4 regions of the Nocardiopsis baichengensis YIM 90130 genome follow, and region 3 is predicted to be linked to each of the others. Evidence: predicted binding sites of a transcription regulator. Region 3 holds the regulator's gene; each other region holds the start of a gene.
The links. Region 3 encodes HrcA, which represses chaperone genes, less so after heat shock. Its sites were predicted from a motif close to TTGGCACTCTCNNNNNGAGAGTGCCAA; they were not measured.
Positions count from the first base shown of each region.

Region 1 (4,786 bases), on a different contig from region 3:
ATCGAAGGGCACGCCGATGAAGGATGCGAACTCCTCCTGGCAGAACTCCTGCGCCTCGTCCAGGATGCCCTGCTCGCCGGGCCACTCCGGCTCCGAGGAGACGGTGGCGGCGTAGACCTCCGAGTCGTGCGGCTGCGCGCAGTCGACCTTGGGGACCTCGGAGACCTCGCCCTCGAGGGTCTCGTCGTTGAGGCAGTCGCCGACGGAGATGTCGAAGGCGGCGACGTCCTCCTCCTCGGCGGGCGGCGGCGAGGACGCGGGCGCGTCCTCCTCCGGCTCCTCCGGCTCCTCTGCGGGGGCCGCGGACTCCGGCGGGGCCGTGTCGCTCCCCTGCTCGCGGGCGGCCCGGTCGGCCGCCTCCTCCAGATTGGCCAGGATCGTGCCGCACCCGGAGGCGGTCAGGGCCGCACCGGCGAGCGCCAGCGCGGCGACGGTCCGCTGGGCGGCCGGAGCGAATCGGACGGGCATGGGGGAACTCCAAATCGGTGATCGGCGGGGCGGCGCCCGAGAGGGCCGGCGAGGGGCGCCGTCCGCTCCGACGCCGTTCACGGGGCCCCGGTTCCCCGGGACCGGCCGCCGATTCGCCCCGTGCCTCCAGGACATGCGAAAGGGCGGCCCCCGGTGGCCGGGGACCGCCCTCGTCGTCGCAGGCTGTTCGCCGCGTACCCGGAAGGCCGGGACGGGGACTAGAAGTCCATGCCGCCCATGCCGCCCGTCGGGTCGCCGCCGCCGGCGGCCTGCTTCTCCGGCTTCTCGGCGATGACGGCCTCGGTGGTCAGGAACAGGCCGGCGATGGAGGCCGCGTTCTGCAGAGCCGAGCGGGTGACCTTGGTCGGGTCGATGACGCCGTCCTTGAACAGGTCGGTGTACTCCCCGGTGGCGGCGTTCAGGCCGACGCCGGCCTCCAGGTTCTTCACCTTCTCCGCGACGACCCCGCCCTCGAGGCCGGAGTTGATCGCGATCTGCTTCAGCGGGGCCTCGATGGCGCGGCGGACGATGTCGGCGCCGATCGCCTCGTCGCCGGACAGGTCCAGCTTCTCGAAGGCCGGGACGCCCGCCTGCAGCAGGGCGACACCGCCGCCGGGCAGGATGCCCTCCTCGACGGCCGCCTTGGCGTTGCGGACGGCGTCCTCGATGCGGTGCTTGCGCTCCTTGAGCTCCACCTCGGTGGCGGCGCCGGCCTTGATGACCGCGACACCGCCGGCCAGGCGGGCCAGGCGCTCCTGCAGCTTCTCGCGGTCGTAGTCGGAGTCGGTGCGCTCGATCTCGCCGCGGATCTCGTTGACCCGGCCCTGGATCGCGGTGGCGTCACCGGAGCCGTCCACGATGGTGGTCTCGTCCTTGGTGACGACGACCTTGCGGGCGCGGCCGAGCATCTCCAGCTCGGTGTTCTCCAGCTTCAGGCCCACCTCTTCGGTGATGACCTGGCCGCCGGTGAGCACCGCGATGTCGCTGAGCTGGGCCTTGCGGCGGTCGCCGAAGCCGGGGGCCTTGACGGCGACCGACTTGAAGGTGCCGCGGATCTTGTTGACGATGAGCGTCTGCAGGGCGGCGCTCTCGACGTCCTCGGCGATCACCATCAGCGGCTTGCCCGCCTGGAGGACCTTCTCGACGACCGGAAGGAACTCGTTGTTGTTGGAGATCTTGGAGTTGACGATCAGGATGTAGGGGTCCTCGAGGACCGTCTCCATCCGCTCCAGGTCGGTGGCGAAGTAGGGCGAGATGTAGCCCTTGTCGAAGCGCATGCCCTCGGCGAGCTCGAGCTCCAGACCGAAGGTCTGGCCCTCCTCGACCGTGATGACGCCTTCCTTGCCGACCTTGTCCATCGCCTCGGCGATGACCTCGCCGATCTGGGCGTCGCCGGCGGAGATGGAGGCGGTGGAGGCGATCTGCTCCTTGGTCTCCACGTCCTTGGAGAGCTTGGCCAGCTCCTCGCTGATGCGGGAGACGGCGGACTCGATGCCGCGCTTGAGGCCGATCGGGTTGGCGCCCGCGGCGACGTTGCGCAGGCCCTCGCTCACCATGGCCTGGGCCAGGACGGTGGCGGTGGTGGTGCCGTCACCCGCGACGTCGTCGGTCTTCTTGGCGACCTCCTTGACGAGCTCGGCGCCGATCTTCTCGTACGACTCCTCGAGCTCGATCTCCTTGGCGATGGAGACGCCGTCGTTGGTGATCGTGGGGGCGCCCCACTTCTTCTCCAGAACGACGTTGCGGCCCTTCGGGCCGAGCGTGACCTTCACGGCGTCAGCGAGCGTGTTCATGCCGCGCTCAAGGCCGCGACGGGCTTCCTCGTCGAACGCGATCAGTTTGGCTGCCATAGACTTCCTGTCCTCCCGGGACGGGCTGATACGCGAAGGGAACGAGCCGACGCCCGCGACGGACGACCGCGGTCCGCCGGCTGTCCGGCCGCCGGCGCCCGCGGCCTCATCGTCTCGATCCTGGTTAGCACTCACTCGATCGGAGTGCTAACGATCCCCTTTTTAGCACTCCCCCATGGCGAGTGCAAACGGCCCCGGACAAGGTTCCTCTCCTGATGACCCGCAGGTCAAACAGCACATGAACGGGCCGCGCCCGGCAGTGCCGGACGCGGCCCGTGCGCGGTCGACCGGTCGGGTCAGCCCCCGGCCACCGCCGGGATGATGGAGACCTCGACGCCGTCCTTGGTGGCGGTGTCCAAGCCCTCCGCGAAGCGCACGTCCTCGTCCCCCACATAGACGTTGACGAAACGGCGGATCTTCCCGGCGTCGTCCAGGATGCGGGCGCGGATGCCCGGGTGGTTGGCGTCCAGGTCGGCCAGGACCTCCTTCAGGGTCGCGCCCTCGGCGGTGACCTGGGAGGCGTCCTGGGTGTAGGTGCGCAGGATGGTGGGGACGCGAACGCTCACGCTCATGGTGCGGGTACTCCTCGGGTGTCGGTGGTGCGGCGGTTCTCGGGGCGGCGGGTCCGGCCGGGTCAGGCCAGCCCGGCCTCGCGGAACGCGCCCAGGGAGGGCTTGATGGTGGCGGTGACGCCGGCGTCCACCGCGTTCAGGGTCTTCAGGCCGTCGCCGGTGTTCAGCACGACCGTCTCCTTGGCCGGGTCGACCGCGCCCTCGGCCAGCAGCTTGCGCAGTACGCCGGTGGTCACGCCGCCGGCCGTCTCGGCGAAGACCCCCTCGGTGCGCGCCAGCAGGGAGATCGCCTCGACGACCTCGGCGTCGCCGACGTGGCCGACCGCGCCGCCGGTGCGCCGGCACACGTCCAGCACGTAGGGGCCGTCCGCCGGGTTGCCGATCGCCAGCGACTTGGCGATGGTGTCCGGCTTGACCGGCTGGATGACGTCGTGGCCCTCCTCGTAGGCCCGGGCGACCGGGGAGCAGCCGGTCGCCTGGGCGCCGAACACCTTGTAGGGGCGGTCCTCCACCAGGCCCAGCGCGATGAGCTCGCGGAAGCCCTTGTCGATCTTGGTGAGCTGGGAGCCCGAGGCGATGGGCACCACGATCTGCTCCGGCAGGCGCCAGCCCAGCTGCTCGGCGATCTCGTAGGCCAGCGTCTTGGAGCCCTCGGCGTAGTAGGGCCTCAGGTTGACGTTGACGAAGCCCCAGCCCTCGCCGACCGGGTCGCCGATCAGCTCCGAGCAGAAGCGGTTCACGTCGTCGTAGGTGCCGTCGAGGGCCACCAGGCGGCCGCCGTAGACCGCGGCCATGACGACCTTGCCCTCCTCCAGGCCGGCCGGGATGAACACGCAGGACTCGAAGCCGGCGCGCGCGGCGGCCGCGCCCACGGCCCCGGCCAGGTTGCCGGTGGAGGAGCAGGACAGGGTGGTGAAGCCGAAGTTGCGGGCGGCCTCGACGGCCATGGCCACAACGCGGTCCTTGAAGGAGTGCGTGGGGTTGCCTGAGTCGTCCTTGACGTGCAGCGCCTCCATCCCCAGCTCGGAGGCGAGGCGGTCGGCGCGCACCAGCGGCGTCAGGCCGGGGTTCATGTTGGGCAGCTCGGCCACGCGCGCGGGGACGGGCAGCAGGGGGGCGTAGCGCCAGACGTTGTTCGGGCCGGCCGCGATCCCCTCGCGGGTGACCTCGCCGAAGTCGTAGGCGACCTCGAGGGGGCCGAAACAGAACTCACAGGCGAAGCGGGGGCCGAGCTCGTAGCGCTCGCCGCACTCACGGCAGGACAGGGCGGCTGCGGGGCCGAAGGGGCGGGCGGCGGTGCCGGCGGTCGCGGCTTCCGGGGCGCTGATCGCCATCGCGAGGCATCTCCTCTCATCTTTCCTGGCGACCGATCTGGCCCCAGGCCGGAGTTGGCACCTGCCCCGGCCGCCTCGCGGTTTTCACGAGCGCATTGAGCCGGGATGGTTGCCGGGGCTTCGCAGGGCCGGTCCCTCCACCCCTCTGGATGAGCGATATTCGGTTGTGGTCACACTGTTGTCGACGGATTCGGTTGGGAATCCGCTCATGACTGTAACGGACCTTCCGCCCGGTTTTCCATCCATGGTGACCCGGATAACACTCATGGCGCACGCCACACCCCTGTCGGCCTCCCGAGGCCTGCAGCGGGTTTGCGCTCCTGCGCGCACGGCGAGACCTACAACACCCCGAACCGGCTTTCCCGAGAGGTGAACGTTCAGGTGGACAAGGCACAGATCCTCGTCGCGTCCAACAGAGGACCGGTGTCCTACTCGGTCGACGATGCCGGAGCGCTCTCGCACCGGCGCGGGGGCGGAGGGCTGGTCTCCGGTCTGAGCGCCGCGGCCGAGCAGGGCGACACCCTGTGGGTGTGCGCCGCGCTCTCCGGCGCCGACCGCACGG
Region 1 covers NZ_ANAS01000005.1:108,343-113,128, forward strand. Annotated here, with positions in the region: gene C892_RS0104080 (septum formation family protein) at 1-468, opposite strand, end outside; gene groL (chaperonin GroEL) at 687-2,318, opposite strand; gene C892_RS0104090 (MoaD/ThiS family protein) at 2,615-2,890, opposite strand; gene thrC (threonine synthase) at 2,953-4,224, opposite strand; SAM riboswitch class I at 4,238-4,380, opposite strand; gene C892_RS0104100 (alpha,alpha-trehalose-phosphate synthase (UDP-forming)) at 4,606-4,786, shown strand, end outside.
Region 1: groL (chaperonin GroEL) is a predicted target of HrcA. The motif match lies at 2,481-2,507, and genes of this name have one in related genera.

Region 2 (4,786 bases), on a different contig from region 3:
AGCTCGGTGCTGGGCAACCCGTACCGCGCCCGCCGACATTCCGAGTACATGTCCGGTCTCATCTGCTGACAGTCCCGCAATCACGCGCATCACGAGCAGCCTGCGCTGCTGCTCGGGGAGTTCTTCCAAGAGGGCCCGGGCCCGGTCGGCCTCGACCCTGCGCACCGCCGCCTCCTCCGGGGAGGGGCCGTCGTCGGGCCGGTCGGGGACGGTGTCGGTGGGCACGTCGGCGCGGGTGGAGGTGCGCAGCGCGTCGGCGACCTTGTGGGCGGCGATCCCGAAGACGAAGGAGGCGAAGGGCCGGCCCATGTCCTCGTAGCGGGGCAGGGCCGACAGCAGGGCGATGCACACCTCCTGGGCCACGTCGTCGGTGTAGTGGGCGTACCCGGAGACCCGGGAGAGCCGGGCCCGGCAGTACCGCACCACCATGGGGCGGATCTCGCGTAGGAGCGAGTCGACCGCGCCGTGGTCCCCCTGGACCGCCAGCGTGGTCAGCCGCCCCAGCTCCGCGTCATCGGTCGCTGGGCGCCGGGGTGCCGAGCGCCTGGCCAGCACGGCCCCGGCGGCGCGTTGATCCGTCACGCCTCGAATCATGCCCCGACCACCGCCCCTTAACGTCACGAACGACGACTACAGAATGATCACATTTGGTGGAAATGCCGGGTAAAACACGCGTGCCCCGGGTGGGACCCCGGGGCACGCATGGTAGTGCAGAGCGGCCTCTAGTGCCCGTGGCCGTGGCCGTGCCCGGCGGCCTCGCCCTCGTCCTCCTCCGGCTTGTCCACCACCAGGGCCTCGGTGGTGAGCAGCATGCCGGCGATGGAGGCGGCGTTCTCCACCGCGGAGCGGGTGACCTTGACCGGGTCGATGATGCCCTGGGCCATCAGGTCGCCGTAGGTGCCGGTGGCGGCGTTGAAGCCCTGGCCGGCGTCCAGCTCGGCGATCTTGTAGGTGACCACGTAGCCCTCGGCGCCGGCGTTGACCGCGATCCAGCGGGCCGGCTCGGGCAGGGCGCGGCGCATGATGTCGGCGCCGGTGGCCTCGTCGCCGGTCAGGTCCAGGCCGTCCAGGGCCGAGACGGCGTGCACCAGGGAGGCGCCGCCGCCGGGGACGATGCCCTCCTCGATCGCGGCGCGGGTGGCCGAGATCGCGTCCTCCAGGCGGTGCTTCTTCTCCTTGAGCTCGACCTCGGTGGCCGCGCCCACGCGCAGCACCGAGACGCCGCCGCCCAGCTTGGCCAGGCGCTCCTGGAGCTTCTCGCGGTCCCAGTCCGAGTCGCTGGCCTCGATCTCCTTGCGGATCTGGCGGACCCGGTCGTCGACCTCGGACTGCTCGCCGCCGCCGTCGACGATGGTGGTCTCGTCCTTGGTGACGGTGATGCGGCGGGCGGTGCCCAGCACGTCGATCTCGGCGTTCTCCAGGGTCAGGCCGACCTCCTCGGCGATGACCTGGCCGCCGGTGAGGACCGCGATGTCCTGCAGCATGGCCTTGCGGCGCTCGCCGAAGCCGGGGGCCTTGACCGCGGCGACGTTGAGGGCGCCGCGGATCTTGTTGAGCACCAGGGCGCCCAGCGCGTCGCCCTCGATGTCCTCGGCGATGATCAGCACCGGCTTCTTCTGCTGGACGATCTTCTCCAGCAGCGGCAGCAGCTCGTTGAGGTTGGAGATCTTGCCCTGGTGGATCAGGATCAGGGCGTTCTCCAGCACCGCCTCCTGGCGGTCGCCGTCGGTGACGAAGTAGGGGGAGACGTACCCCTTGTCGAACTGCAGGCCCTCGGTGAACTGCAGGTCCAGCCCCATGGCCGGGGACTCCTCGACGGTGATGACACCGTCCTTGCCCACCTTGTCGAAGGCCTCGGCGATCAGGTCGCCGATCTGGGCGTCCTGGGCGGAGTTGGTGGCCACGTAGGCGATGTCGGCGCGCTCGCCGACCTCGCGGGCACGCTCCAGCAGGGCGTTGGACACCGCCTCGGCGGCCACGCCGATGCCCTTGCGCAGGGCGACCGGGGAGGCGCCCGCGGCGACGCTGCGCAGCCCCTCCTTGACCAGGGCCTGGGCCAGCACGGTGGCGGTGGTGGTGCCGTCGCCGGCGGCGTCGTTGGTCTTGGTGGCGACCTCCTTGACCAGCTGGGCCCCCAGGTCCTCGTAGGGGTCCTCCAGCTCCACCTCGCGCGCGACGGTCACGCCGTCGTTGGTGATGGTCGGGGCGCCGAACTTCTTGTCGATGACGACGTTGCGGCCGCGGGGGCCCAGGGTCACCTTCACGGCGTTGGCGAGGCGGTCGACGCCGCGCTCCAAGGCGCGGCGGGCGTCCTCCTCGAACTCCAGGATCTTCGGCATGGCTGTGGAACTGCCTCTCCGTGCAAGTACGGTGATGTGCGAAAGCCCCGCCCGGCACGCGGGCCGGCCGGGGCTGGTGCACCGCAGAACGGTGCGAGGAGGTCCTACTTCTCGACGACCGCGAGCAGGTCGCGGGCGGAGAGGACGAGGTACTCCTCGTTGTCGTACTTGACCTCGGTGCCGCCGTACTTGCTGTACAGGACGACGTCGCCGACCTTGACGTCGAGGGCGACGCGGTTGCCCTTGTCGTCCAGGCGGCCCGGGCCCACGGCCAGGACCTCGCCCTCCTGGGGCTTCTCCTTGGCGGTGTCCGGGATGACCAGGCCGGAGGCGGTGGTCTGCTCGGCCTCGAGCGTCTTGACGACGACGCGGTCCTCAAGCGGCTTCAGGACGGTCTTGGTGGCGGTCGACACGGGTGTGACCTCCCCCTTCAGGTTCGATGATGCGGAACGGCATTCTTGTCAAAAGGGGCGACCACGGCGGCCTGCCGTCGCGGGTGCCAGACCGGCCTCGTCGCGATTAGCACTCTACCGTCGAGAGTGCCAGTACCGAACATTAGCCCGGCCTCTCGGGCGCGTCAAACAACTGGTCACAGGGGGAAGCATTGCCCGAGACAGGGCCTGGTGAGCGGGCCGGCGAGGCGTTCGCGGCGCTGCTCACACCGGTGGGCGGGCGGCTGCTGGAGCAGGCCGCGCTGGAGGAGGCCCGCGGCGATGCGCTCCGCGCCGCCACCCGCCTGCGGGCGGTGGCCGAGGAGGCCGCCGGTGAGCTGCCCGGCGGCGCCGACCCGGCGGGCGTCGCGGCGGCGGCGCTCACCCAGGCGCGGCTGCGCTCACGCGCGCGCGAGAAGTTCGGCGACCGTGCCGCGCGGATGTTCTTCACCTCCGACGGCCTGGAGCAGGCCACCCGCGCCGAGGCGGCGCGGCACCGGGCCGCGCGGTTCGCCGCGGCACTGGGCGAGGGGGGCCGGGTGGCCGACCTGTGCTGCGGCATCGGGGCGGACGCGGCGGCGCTGGCCGGGTCCGGCCTGCGGGTGGAGGCGGTGGACGCCGACCCGCACACCGCGCGGGTCGCCGCCGCCAACATGGCGGCGCTGGGGGTGGACGACCGGGTCGGCGTGCGCGTGGGCACGGTCGGCCCGGAGTGGGCCCCCGCCCCCGGCACCGACGCGCTCTTCTGCGACCCCGCGCGGCGGGGGAAGCGGGGGCGGGTGTTCGACCCGGACGCCTACTCCCCCGCCTGGGACACCGTCGAGGCGCTGGCGCAGGCGGCGCCCGCGGCCTGCGTGAAGGCCGCGCCCGGGCTGCCGTACGAGCGGATCGCGCCCGGGGTGTCGGCCGAGTGGGTGTCGGTGGACGGCGAGGTGAAGGAGGCGGCGCTGTGGTACGGCGGGCTGGCCGACGGGGCGGCGCGCCGGGCCACCCTGCTGCGCGGCGGCCGTGCCCGCACCCTGGCCGGCGGCGCCGAGGAGGAGGGGGCCCCGGTCGGCGCCCCGGGGCGCTACCTGTACGAGCCGGACGGCGCGGTGGTCCGGGCGCACCTGGTGGCCGAGGCGGCCGCGCAGGTCGAGGGGGTGCTGCTGGATCCGCGCATCGCCTACATCGCCTCCGACCGGCTGGTGGACACGCCGTTCTGCCGCGCCTATGAAGTGCACGAGGCGATGCCGTTCTCGCTCAAGCGGCTGCGCGCCGCGGTGCGCGCCCGCGGGGCGGGCACCGTAACGATTAAGAAACGCGGATCGGCCGTGGACGTGGAGCGGCTCCGCCGCGACCTGCGCGCCACGGGCCCCGGATCGGTGGTGGTGGTGCTCACCCGGATCGGCGAGAAGCCGTTCTGCCTGCTGTGTTCCGAGGTCAGCGGCGCCTCTTGAACAAAAGGGATGAATTGCGCTTTTCGGGAATTCAGTGGAACGGCGATGACTCCCGGTGATTCCGGTACTAGCGTTGCTCCGTGGAACTTCCGGGAGACAAGCGATCTTCGGCACTCGACCGCGGCGAGCGAGGCCCATGTCGTTAAACTGGCCCGCGCGGTCGGCGTTTCCCTTTCGGCGGATCCGTCCGGCGGCGGCAGGCGGGCGCGCTCCGAGCCCTCGCCCCACCGCCGCGCCCGCGACGGTCACCGCACGCGTTCGACCCCTGGCGCCGGGTGATGCGCCCCGCCGCCCCCGCGCCGACGTCCCGACTTCTCCCTCCCCCGTCCCTTCCGTCCGGGCCGGGGGCCCTCTTCAGAGCACTTAAGGAGCGCCTCGGTGGAACAGAGCAGCCACAACTTCCTCAACGGGGGAGGTCAGACCGGCATCTCCGACCGGATGCGGGACCTGCTGTCCCGGGCCGCCCAGGAGCAGGTCTCCGAGCAGAAGTCCCAGGGCGCGGTGTCCGAGGAGATGCGCCAGCGCCTGGAGGGCATGGAGTGGCTCCTGCGCGAGTTCCGCGAACGGGAGTTCACCA
Region 2 covers NZ_ANAS01000019.1:281,795-286,580, reverse strand. Annotated here, with positions in the region: gene C892_RS0116635 (sigma-70 family RNA polymerase sigma factor) at 1-582, opposite strand, end outside; gene groL (chaperonin GroEL) at 723-2,339, opposite strand; gene groES (co-chaperone GroES) at 2,444-2,752, opposite strand; gene C892_RS0116620 (class I SAM-dependent methyltransferase) at 2,944-4,209, shown strand; gene C892_RS0116615 (coiled-coil domain-containing protein) at 4,588-4,786, shown strand, end outside.
Region 2: groES (co-chaperone GroES) is a predicted target of HrcA. The motif match lies at 2,859-2,885, and genes of this name have one in related genera.

Region 3 (4,786 bases):
GACCCGGCGGCATCGCGGAGGGCGGGCGGAGGGCGGAGAGCGGTCCGGCCCCTGACGCCGCGGTGGCGACAGGGGCGAAGAGCTTCGGCTCTACCGGGCCGGAGCGCCGAGCCGGAGCACGCCGTGGCGCTACCAGCGGCCGACGCGGGCCTGGAGGACGGCGAGGGCGGCCACCCCCGCGGTCGAGGTGCGCAGGACCGTGGGTCCCAGCAGCACGCGCTGCGCCCCGGCCGCCTCGAACGCCTCCAGTTCGGCCTCGGACACCCCGCCCTCGGGGCCCACGGCCAGCACGATCTCGGCGGCGCCGCCCCCTTCGGCAGGCTCCGGGGGCCCATCGGGGGCACCGGTGGGAACACCGGTCCGCGCCAGCGGCCGACCGGCCTCCTCGTGCAGCACCAGCCCCAGGTCCGCCTCGCCCAGCAGCTCGGCGGCGCCGTCCCGGCCCACCGGTTCGGCCACCTCCGGGACGCGGGCGCGGCGGGCCTGCTTGGCGGCCTCGCGCGCCGTCGAGCGCCACTTGGCCAGCGACTTGGCGGTGCGGTCGCCCTTCCAGCGGGCCACGCACCGCTCGGCCGCCCACGGCACGATCCGGTCCACCCCGGCCTCGGTCATCATCTCCACCGCGAGCTCGCCGCGGTCGCCCTTGGCCAGGGCCTGGAGCACGGTCAGGCGCGGGCGCGGCTCGGGCTCGGCCCTGCGCTCGCGCACCGCGCACACCACCGTGTCCTTGCCGACCTCGGTGACGGTGCAGCGGGCGCGCACGCCCGCACCGTCCACCAGGTCGACCTGCTCCCCCACCGCGATGCGGCGCACCGCCGCGGCGTGCCGCCCCTCGGGGCCGCGCAGCACCGCGGTGGCGCCGTCCAGCCCGCCCTCCTCGGCGAGGAAGACCGGCGCGGTCATCAGCGGGCCCCGAAGGCGTCCCGCAGCCGGGAGAACAGTCCGCCGTGCCCGGGGCTGAACTTGCCCGGGGGCTGGGTCTCACCGCGCAGCTCGGCGAACTTGCGCAGCAGCGCCTCCTGCTCCTCGTCCAGCTTGGCCGGGGTCTCCACGTCGACCTGGATCATCAGGTCGCCGCGGCCGCCGCCGTCCAGGTGCTTGACGCCCTTGCCGGCCAGGGTGATGACGTGCCCGGAGCCCGTGCCCGGTCGCAGGTCGATCTCCTCGGTGCCGTCCAGGGTGTCGAAGGTGAACGAGGCGCCCAGCGCGGCCGCCGTCATCGGCACCGTTATGGTGCAGTGCAGGTCGTCGCCCCGGCGCTCGAACACCGAGTGCGGGCGCTGGACGATCTCCAGGAAGATGTCGCCGCGCGGACCCCCGTTGGGGCCCACCTCGCCCTCTCCGGCCAGCTGGATCTGGGTGCCGTCCTCGACACCGGCCGGGATCTGCACCTTGCGGGTGACGCGCTCGCGCACCCGGCCCTCACCGGCGCAGTCCGCGCACGGGTCGGTGATGACACTGCCCTGGCCCGAGCACTGCGGGCACGGGCGCGTCGTCATGACCTGCCCCAGGAAGGACCGGGTGACCTGGGACACCTCGCCGCGCCCCTGGCACATGTCACAGGTGTGCCGGCTGGTGCCCTCGGCGGTCCCCTCGCCCTCGCAGGTGTCGCACAGGACCGCGGTCGGGAACGTCACGTCCTTGGTGACGCCGAACGCGGTCTCCGACAGGTCCAGCTCGACCCGGATCTTGATGCTGCGCCCGCGGCGCACGCGGTCGCGCGCGCTGCCCCGGCCGCCGCCGGCCTGCCCCCCGAAGAAGGCGTTCATGATGTCGTCGAAGGGGAAGCCGGCCGCACCGAAGCCGCCGGCGCCTCCGGCCCCGCCGCCGCCACCGGGGGCGAACGGGTCGGCCCCCATGTCGAACATCCGGCGCTTCTCATCGTCGGAGAGGACCTCGTAGGCCTGGGTCACTTCCTTGAAGCGCTCTTGGGTGGCCGGGTCGGGGTTGACGTCGGGATGCAGCTCCCGAGCGAGCCGACGGTACGCCTTCTTGATCTCGTCCTGAGACGCGTCCCGGCGCACACCGAGGATCTCGTAATAGTCTCTCGCCACTTACTGCCCCGCCAGAATCGAAGAAATGTACCGAGCCACCGCGCGTACCGCTCCCATCGTTCCCGGATAGTCCATGCGTGTCGGTCCGACCACACCGAGTTTGGCCAGGGTCTGATCGCCCATGCCGTAACCCGCGGAGACGATGGAGGTGCCCCTCAGGCCCTCATAGGGGTTCTCCGCGCCGATGCTCACGGTGAGCATGGAGGGATCCCCCGCCTCCCCGAGCAAACGGATCAGGACCACGTTTTCTTCCAAGGCCTCCAGCACGTCCCGCAGGCCGGCCGTGAAGCCCATCCGCGCCAGGTTGGCGGTGCCTCCCAGCACCACCTTCTCCTCGTGCCGCTCCACCAGGCTCTCCAGCAGCACCGACAGCACCGAGGCGGTCAGCTGCCGGTCCTCCGGCGGTGCCTGCGCGGCCAGGTCGGCCACGGCGGCGGGCACGTCGTTGAGCCACTGCCCGGCGGTGGCCTGGTTGAGCACCTGGCGCAGCCGGTCCACGCCCTCCTCGGCCACCCCTTCCAGGTGGTCGATGACACGCTGCTCGACCCGGCCGGTGTTGGTGATCAGCACCATCATCACCCGGTTCGGGCCCAGCGGCACCAGCTCCACGTGCTGGACGTAGGAGCGGGTGAGCGAGGGGTACTGGACGATGGCGACCTGCCGGGTCAGCTGCGCCAGCAGCCGAACCGTGCGGGCGACGATCTCGTCCAGGTCGACGGCTCCGCTCAGGAACGTCTCGATGGCCCGGCGCTCGGCCCCGGACAGCGGCTTGACCGTGGAGAGGCGGTCGACGAACAGGCGGTACCCCTTGTCGGTGGGGATCCGCCCGGCGCTGGTGTGGGGCTGGGCGATGTACCCGTCCTCCTCCAGCGCGACCATGTCGTTGCGGATCGTGGCCGGGGATACGCCCAGGGAGTGGCGCTCGGCCAGGGCCTTGGACCCCACCGGCTCGTTCGTGGACACGTAGTCCTCGACGATGGCACGCAGGACGGCCAGCTTCCGGTCGTCTAGCACGCGCTCACCTCCTGGCACTCCGTGGTCTTAAGTGCTAATTCTATGCGCCCCGGTCCAACCGCCCTGGGACCTGCCCCGACGGCGGCCCGTGCCCGGGCACGGCGGTGGACCCTCCGGAGCATGGCACATGCCCGCCCCCGGACGCCGCATCGCGGACACCCGGCGGTCATCTGTGGCCGACCGCACCGCTTCCGACCGGGACCGACGGTCGGCTCCGCACCGGTGCCGCAGCCGCTCCGGGCCCTCCCCGTCCGGCACGGCCGCCCCTCGGGGCGCAGGGGGCCCGGAAGGCCTCCGGTACGCCCCCGCGCCCGGGGAGCGCCCGGGGAGCAGGGCGCGTCCGGCGCGCATGCCGGGCCCCGCGGCCCCGTTCCCACTACAATCCCCGCCGTGCCTACGAATTCCGACAGATACGGTTCCGACGTGCTCGCGGGCGACTGGCGGCGGCCGCACAAGGACCGCATCGCCGAGGTCGTCCTGGAGCCGGGGCTGGTCCTGGAGTCGGCCGACGAGGGCTTCTGCGGGGCCGTGGTGACCTGGGACAAGTCCACCGTCACCCTGGAGGACCGGCAGGGCGGCACCCGCGTCTTCCAGCTGGAGCCGGCGGCCTTCCTGGTCGAGGGCCGCCCCGCCACGGCGGTCCGGCCCTCGGCGCCCGCCCCTGCGGGTCCGGTGCTGAGCGCCTCCGGTTCGGTCGCGGTGCGCGGCGCGGGCGCGCGCGTGGCCCAGGAGAGCCGCATCTACGTCGAGGGCGTGCACGACGCCGAGCTGGTCGAGAAGATCTGGGGCCACGACCTCCGTGTGGAGGGCGTGGCCGTGGAGTACCTGGAGGGCGTGGACCACCTGCCCGCCATCGTGGAGGCGTTCGCCCCCGGCCCCGGGCGCCGCCTCGGCGTGCTCGTGGACCACCTGGTCCCCGGCTCCAAGGAGAGCCGGATCGCCGAGCGCGTCTCCTCCCCGCACGTGCTGGTCACCGGCCACCCGTTCATCGACGTGTGGCAGGCTGTGAAGCCCTCGGCGCTCGGCATCGGGGCCTGGCCCGAGATCCCGCGCGGCACGCCCTGGAAGGAGGGGGTGCTGGCGGCGCTGGGGATCCGCGAGGAGCCCGGGGAGGCGTGGCGGCGCATCCTCGGCGCGGTCCGGTCGTACAAGGACGTGGAACCGGAGCTGCTCGGCCGCGTCGAAGAGTTGATCGACTTCGTCACGGTGCCGCCCGCGATGCAAGACTAGGGCGTCGGAACCGCGGTACCGGCGCGGCGTGCGGCGGCCGGGCGCCCGTCGGCGCACGACCGGGACCGCAGCACCACGCAATCGGCAAGCCAAGGGACGAGATGAGCGAGACCCCGCCCAATCAGCAGCAGCCTCCGGACCCCGCACAGGGATCGGGCGGAGCCGCGCCCGGAGGCGCCGGCGGACCGGGGACCGGTGGTCGGCCGGGGTTCGCACCGCAGTCGCCGCCGCAGCCCCAGCAGCCCCAGGGCCCGCAGCAGGCCCCGCAGGGGCCCGGCTCCACCCCGCAGGCCGGAGGGCCGCCGCCGCACCCCGCCACCGGCGGGTACCCGGCGCCCGGCCCCGCGGCGCACCAGCCCTACGGGCAGCCCCAGCAGGGCGGGCCGCGGATGGCCCCGCCCGGCGGCCCGGTCCCGCCGGGGCCGGGGGCGCCCCACGGTCCGGCGACCGGTCAGCAGCCGGCGGCCGGCCACGGCGCGCCGGGCCCG
Region 3 covers NZ_ANAS01000009.1:265,890-270,675, forward strand. Annotated here, with positions in the region: gene C892_RS0109825 (16S rRNA (uracil(1498)-N(3))-methyltransferase) at 130-903, opposite strand; gene dnaJ (molecular chaperone DnaJ) at 903-2,054, opposite strand; gene hrcA (heat-inducible transcriptional repressor HrcA) at 2,055-3,068, opposite strand; gene C892_RS0109840 (DUF3097 domain-containing protein) at 3,492-4,298, shown strand; gene C892_RS32170 (DUF4870 domain-containing protein) at 4,400-4,786, shown strand, end outside.

Region 4 (4,786 bases), on a different contig from region 3:
TCTGCGTGACATGCGCCACATCCCGCGTGTGGTCCTTCCCGGTCGTGATCCGCCGTTGTGGCGGCGGCCAGGGGTGACGGCGCGGTCCGGCCCAGGGGCGGGATCGCCGATCGCTGGCCGGATGTGGACTTTGCAGTACCCTGCCATGCGGCCACATCCACGGCCCGTGCACGACCGTGACCGAAAAAGGTAGCCGGAGGACTCACGTGCCGTTCTCTCTCGCATCGACGCGGCGGACGTCCCGCGCCCGGAGAAGCGGATCGGCGCCCGGCTCTTCCCCGGCGGCGGGCCTGTCGGCGGTGTCGCTGCCGCGCCCCCTGCGGTCGCGGCTGGCCCAGGGCATGGTGACCGTGCTGCTGCTGGGCGGTGTGCTCCTGCCCGCCGGAGAGGCGGCCGTCGCGCCCGTCACCGCCCCCGCCCACGCCGACGAGGACCTGGACGCCCTGGCCGAGAAGGCGGAGGAGGCCAAGGAGGAGCTGGAGAAGGCCACCGAGGACTACACCGACCGGGAGAAGGACCTCGACGCCGCCCAGGAGGAGCTCGTCTCCACGCTGCACGAGCTGCAGCAGACCGAGCTCGAACTCGGCGACATGCGCGAGCCGCTGTCCCAGATGGCCAGCACCCTCTACCAGCAGCCCGACGCCGGTGCCATGGGGATGATGGCCTCCGGGAGCATCCAGCAGGACCTGCGCGTCGACTCCTACGTCAGCAAGCTCTCCGAGGACAAGGACTCCCTCATCGAGGAGGCCAACGAGCTGCGCGACCGGCAGGTGGAGCTCACCAACGAGGCCCAGGGCCTGCAGGCCGAGACCCAGCTCGCCCGCGTCGAGCTCAAGGGCGACCTGGAGGACCTCAAGAAGCAGTCCGAGGAGAGCTCTGAGGCGCTCACCAAGGAGTTGGAGGACCGCGGCCTGGACGTCGACGCCTACATGGCCGGCGTGGAGTGCGACCCCAGCAAGGGCGAGGAGGCCTCCGGCTACCCCAACGGCCTGCTCCCGCAGGGGGCGCTGTGCGAGCTGCCGCAGGGCGGCGAGTTCCTGCGGGCCGACGCGGCCGTGGACTTCATGGAGATGAACAAGGCCTACACCGAGCAGTTCGGCAGCCAGATGTGCCTCACCAGCTCTTACCGCGACTACCCGAACCAGCAGCGCGTCTACGCCGAGCAGCCGCCCGGCAACGCGGCCGTCCCCGGCACCTCCAACCACGGCTGGGGCCTGGCGATCGACATCTGCGGCGGGGTGCAGAACCAGGGATCGCCCCAGTTCAACTGGCTGGAGGAGAACTCCCGGCAGTGGGGCTGGTTCCACCCGCAGTGGGCCTACTCCAACCCGTTCGAGCCCTGGCACTGGGAGTACGAGGCCGAGTTCGCGGGATAGGCGCGATGGTGGGCCCGGGAGGGCCCGGAGGGCGGGGCCGTGTGGACCCCGCCCCTCCGCTCAGGTGGCGGCGGGCTGCTCCGGTCCGAGCGCGTCGGGGGTGACCTGCGAGGTGCACTGCGGGCAGCGCTCGGCCTTGCGGCTGATCTCGCTGAAGCAGTGCGGGCAGTCGCGCGTGGTCGCCTCTTCGGCCTTGCTCATCCGATCCATGAGCTTGGCGACCGGCATCACGACGAAGAAGTACAGGATCGCCGCGGTCAGCAGGAAGCCGATCAGCGCGTCGATGAACCTGCCGTACAGGAACCGGCTGCCATTGATCTCGAAGTAGAGCTCGCCGAAGGCGGGGATGCCTCCGAAGATCCCCAGCAGCGGGGTGATGAAGCCTTCGGTGAAGGCCGTGATCAGTTCGGAGAAGACGGCGCCGATCACCACGGCGACCGCCAGCTGCACCAGGTTGCCCTGGAGCAGGAACTTCTTGAAACCATCCATCGGTCGGTCGTCCCATCCCGTTCACATCTGCGGCCCTCGTCTGCGGCGCCCGGGGGCTCGGGGCGCCGGAACCGCGCGGAACAGGATTCACTACGCCAGGTCATCGGTCAACTGCGGATCGTCAGGGCCACCCCGCCGCGCGCGGACGCCGCCGCCAGCCCCGCGGCCTCGTCCTCGGCGGCGGCGACCACGATGAGCGCCCCGCCCGCGGCGTCCGGGCCGCCCTCGGGGACGGCGACCACCGGCCGGTCCTCGGCCAGTACGGCGGCCTCGGGCGGCGGCCCGCCGCCCTCGCCCGCCCAGCCCTGGTCCGGTGCCGTGGCGGCCGGCTCCGCGGCGACCAGGTCGACCCGGCTGCCGGGGGCGACCAGCGCCGCCGCCTGCGCGTCGGCGACCCGCACCGGCACCGCCACCGTGCCGGGCCCGTACCCGGCGGCGGGCGGGCCGGACAGCCGCGCGTCGGTGAGCACCTCCCCGCGCCGCACCGGACCGGTCAGTGCGCCGCCCACCGGTTCCTCGCCGGGCCGCAGCGCCCCTGCGGGCACGGCCGAGGAGGGAAGCGCGCCGACCTCCACGTCGGAGGCGGAGACCGGGTCGAGCGGCGACAGGTCGCGTGCGGCGACGACCACCGCGGTCGCGTCGTCGGGGACCGGGCGGAGCAGCAGGACGGCCCCCGCCAGTGCGAGGGCGGCGCACAGCGTCCCGAGGGCGCCGCGGTGGCGGGCCAGGGCGAGGGCGGTCCGTCGCCGGAGCGTCATGCGGGCACCCTAGGCCGCCCGCCGGGGCGGCGGGGGAGCGGCCGCAGGGCTGTGGACGGCCGGGCCTGAGGGGGCGGGGGAGACGGCGAAGGCCGGGGCCCGCGAGCGGGTCCCGGCCTTCGGAGCCGTGGGCGGCGCGGCGTACCGGTCGGGACGTGGCCGCCGGGCCGCGCGGCGGATCAGGTCGAGGCGGCCTTGGCGGGCGCGCTGCTCGACGACGAGGAGGTGCCGGAGCCCGAGGAGGAGCCCGAGGAGCCGTTCGACGACGAGGTGCTCGACGAGGACGAGGACGGGGCGGACGACGTGCCCGACGGCGTGCTCTCGGAGGAGGAGTCGTTCGAGGAGGACGACGCCTCGCCGTTCGAGGACGAGGATCCCGTGATCGCCGAGCTGTCGGAGGTCTTGGCGCTGTCGGTGCGGTAGAAGCCCGAGCCCTTGAAGACGATGCCCACCGCCGAGTACACCTTGCGGAGGCGCCCCTCGCACGAGGGGCAGGTGGTCAGCGAATCGTCGCTGAACTTCTGCACGACCTCCAGCGGTTCGTCGCACTCGGTGCAGACGTACTGGTATGTAGGCACGTGATCCTCCTTGCTGGCACTCTCGCCCGTCGACTGCTAAATAGTACGCGGTTGATCAGCACGCCCGCGACCTCGGGGGCCGACACGCCCGGCTCCGTGTCGCCGGTGGATGCAACGCGGCCCCGCCCCCGGGTGTTCCGCTCCCCGCCCGCTTCCCGCCAGGTCACAGTCGGCGGAGGCCGTCCTGCGGGGTGAGGACCCCGTCCACGGGCCGGTCGTGGGGCTCGGCCGGAACCGCGTCCACGAACTCTGTGTCGTAAATCACCCCGAGGGTGAGGGTGTTCGGCCCGACCAGGGAGAGCGCGCGGTCGTAGCATCCCGCCCCGCGCCCCAGCCGCAGCCCCGCCCGGTCGACCGCCAGCGCCGGCGCCAGCACCACCGAGGCCCGGGCGATCGCGTCCGTGCCGTACCGGGGCCCTGTCGGCTCCAGCAGCCCGAAGCGCGCGGGGGCCACGCTCTCGGGCCCGTCATAGGCGGCCCAGTCGAGCGAGCGGTCGGGGAGGAAGACCGGCAGCAGCACATAGGCGCCGCGCTTCCACAGCATCGTCACCAGCTTGCGGGTGTCCGGCTCGTCCTCCACCGAGTAGTACACCGCCACCGTCCCCGCGGTGGCGAGCTCGGGCACCTCGGCCGCCGCGTCGCGCAGCTCCGACCCCGCGCGGTCCCGCCGCTCCGGGGACAGGCCCGCGCGCGCGTCGAGCAACCGCCTGCGCAGCCGCTCCTTCTCCGCCTTCGCATCAGCGTCCATGCGCGCAAGTCTGGCAGGAAGCGCCGGTGTGAGAAGGGGGGAAAGGGGCGGTGAACGCCGTACGGCCGACACCCGCACGACCGGGCGTTTCGCCCGGATCCCCAGGTCAGCCCGCGCGCTGCGGCCCGGGAGCGGCCTTTCGGTGTCCTAGAGTGCGCTCATGACGGATACGCGACACTCCCTGCCCCGGGTGACCAAGGCCGTGGTCCCGGCCGCGGGACTCGGCACGAGGTTCCTTCCGGCGACCAAGGCCACCCCCAAGGAAATGCTGCCGATCGTCGACAAGCCCGCGATCCAGTACGTCGTCGAGGAGGCGGTCGACGCCGGCCTGAACGACGTCCTGATGGTCACCGGCCGCAGCAAGCGCTCCATCGAGGACCACTTCGACCGCGCCTACGAGCTGGAGGAGGCGCTGCGGGCCAAGGACGACGCCGAGCGGCTGCGCTCGGTGCGCGAGTCCAGCGAGCTGGCCCAGGTGCACTACGTCCGCCAGGGCGAGCCGCGCGGGCTGGGCCACGCGGTGCTGTGCGCCGACGCGCACGTGGCCGGGGAGCCCTTCGCCGTCCTGCTCGGCGACGACCTCATCGGCGCAAGCGAGGGCCTGCTCAAGCGGATGATCGACGTGCAGGCCGAGCGCGGGGGCAGCGTCGTGGCCCTCATGGAGGTCGAGCCCGAACAGGTCTCCCTCTACGGCTGCGCGGCGATCGAGCCCACCGAGGACCCCGACGTGGTGCACGTGACCGACCTGGTGGAGAAGCCGCCGCAGGAGTCGGCCCCCAGCCGCTGGGCGATCATCGGCCGCTACGTGTGCGCCCCGGAGGTCTTCGGCGTCCTGCG
Region 4 covers NZ_ANAS01000020.1:253,618-258,403, forward strand. Annotated here, with positions in the region: gene C892_RS0117795 (M15 family metallopeptidase) at 300-1,376, shown strand; gene C892_RS0117800 (MscL family protein) at 1,437-1,865, opposite strand; gene C892_RS0117805 (SAF domain-containing protein) at 1,973-2,623, opposite strand; gene C892_RS30710 (FmdB family zinc ribbon protein) at 2,803-3,201, opposite strand; gene C892_RS0117820 (5-formyltetrahydrofolate cyclo-ligase) at 3,365-3,949, opposite strand; gene galU (UTP--glucose-1-phosphate uridylyltransferase GalU) at 4,110-4,786, shown strand, end outside.
Region 4: C892_RS30710 (FmdB family zinc ribbon protein) is a predicted target of HrcA. The motif match lies at 3,215-3,241, and genes of this name have one in related genera.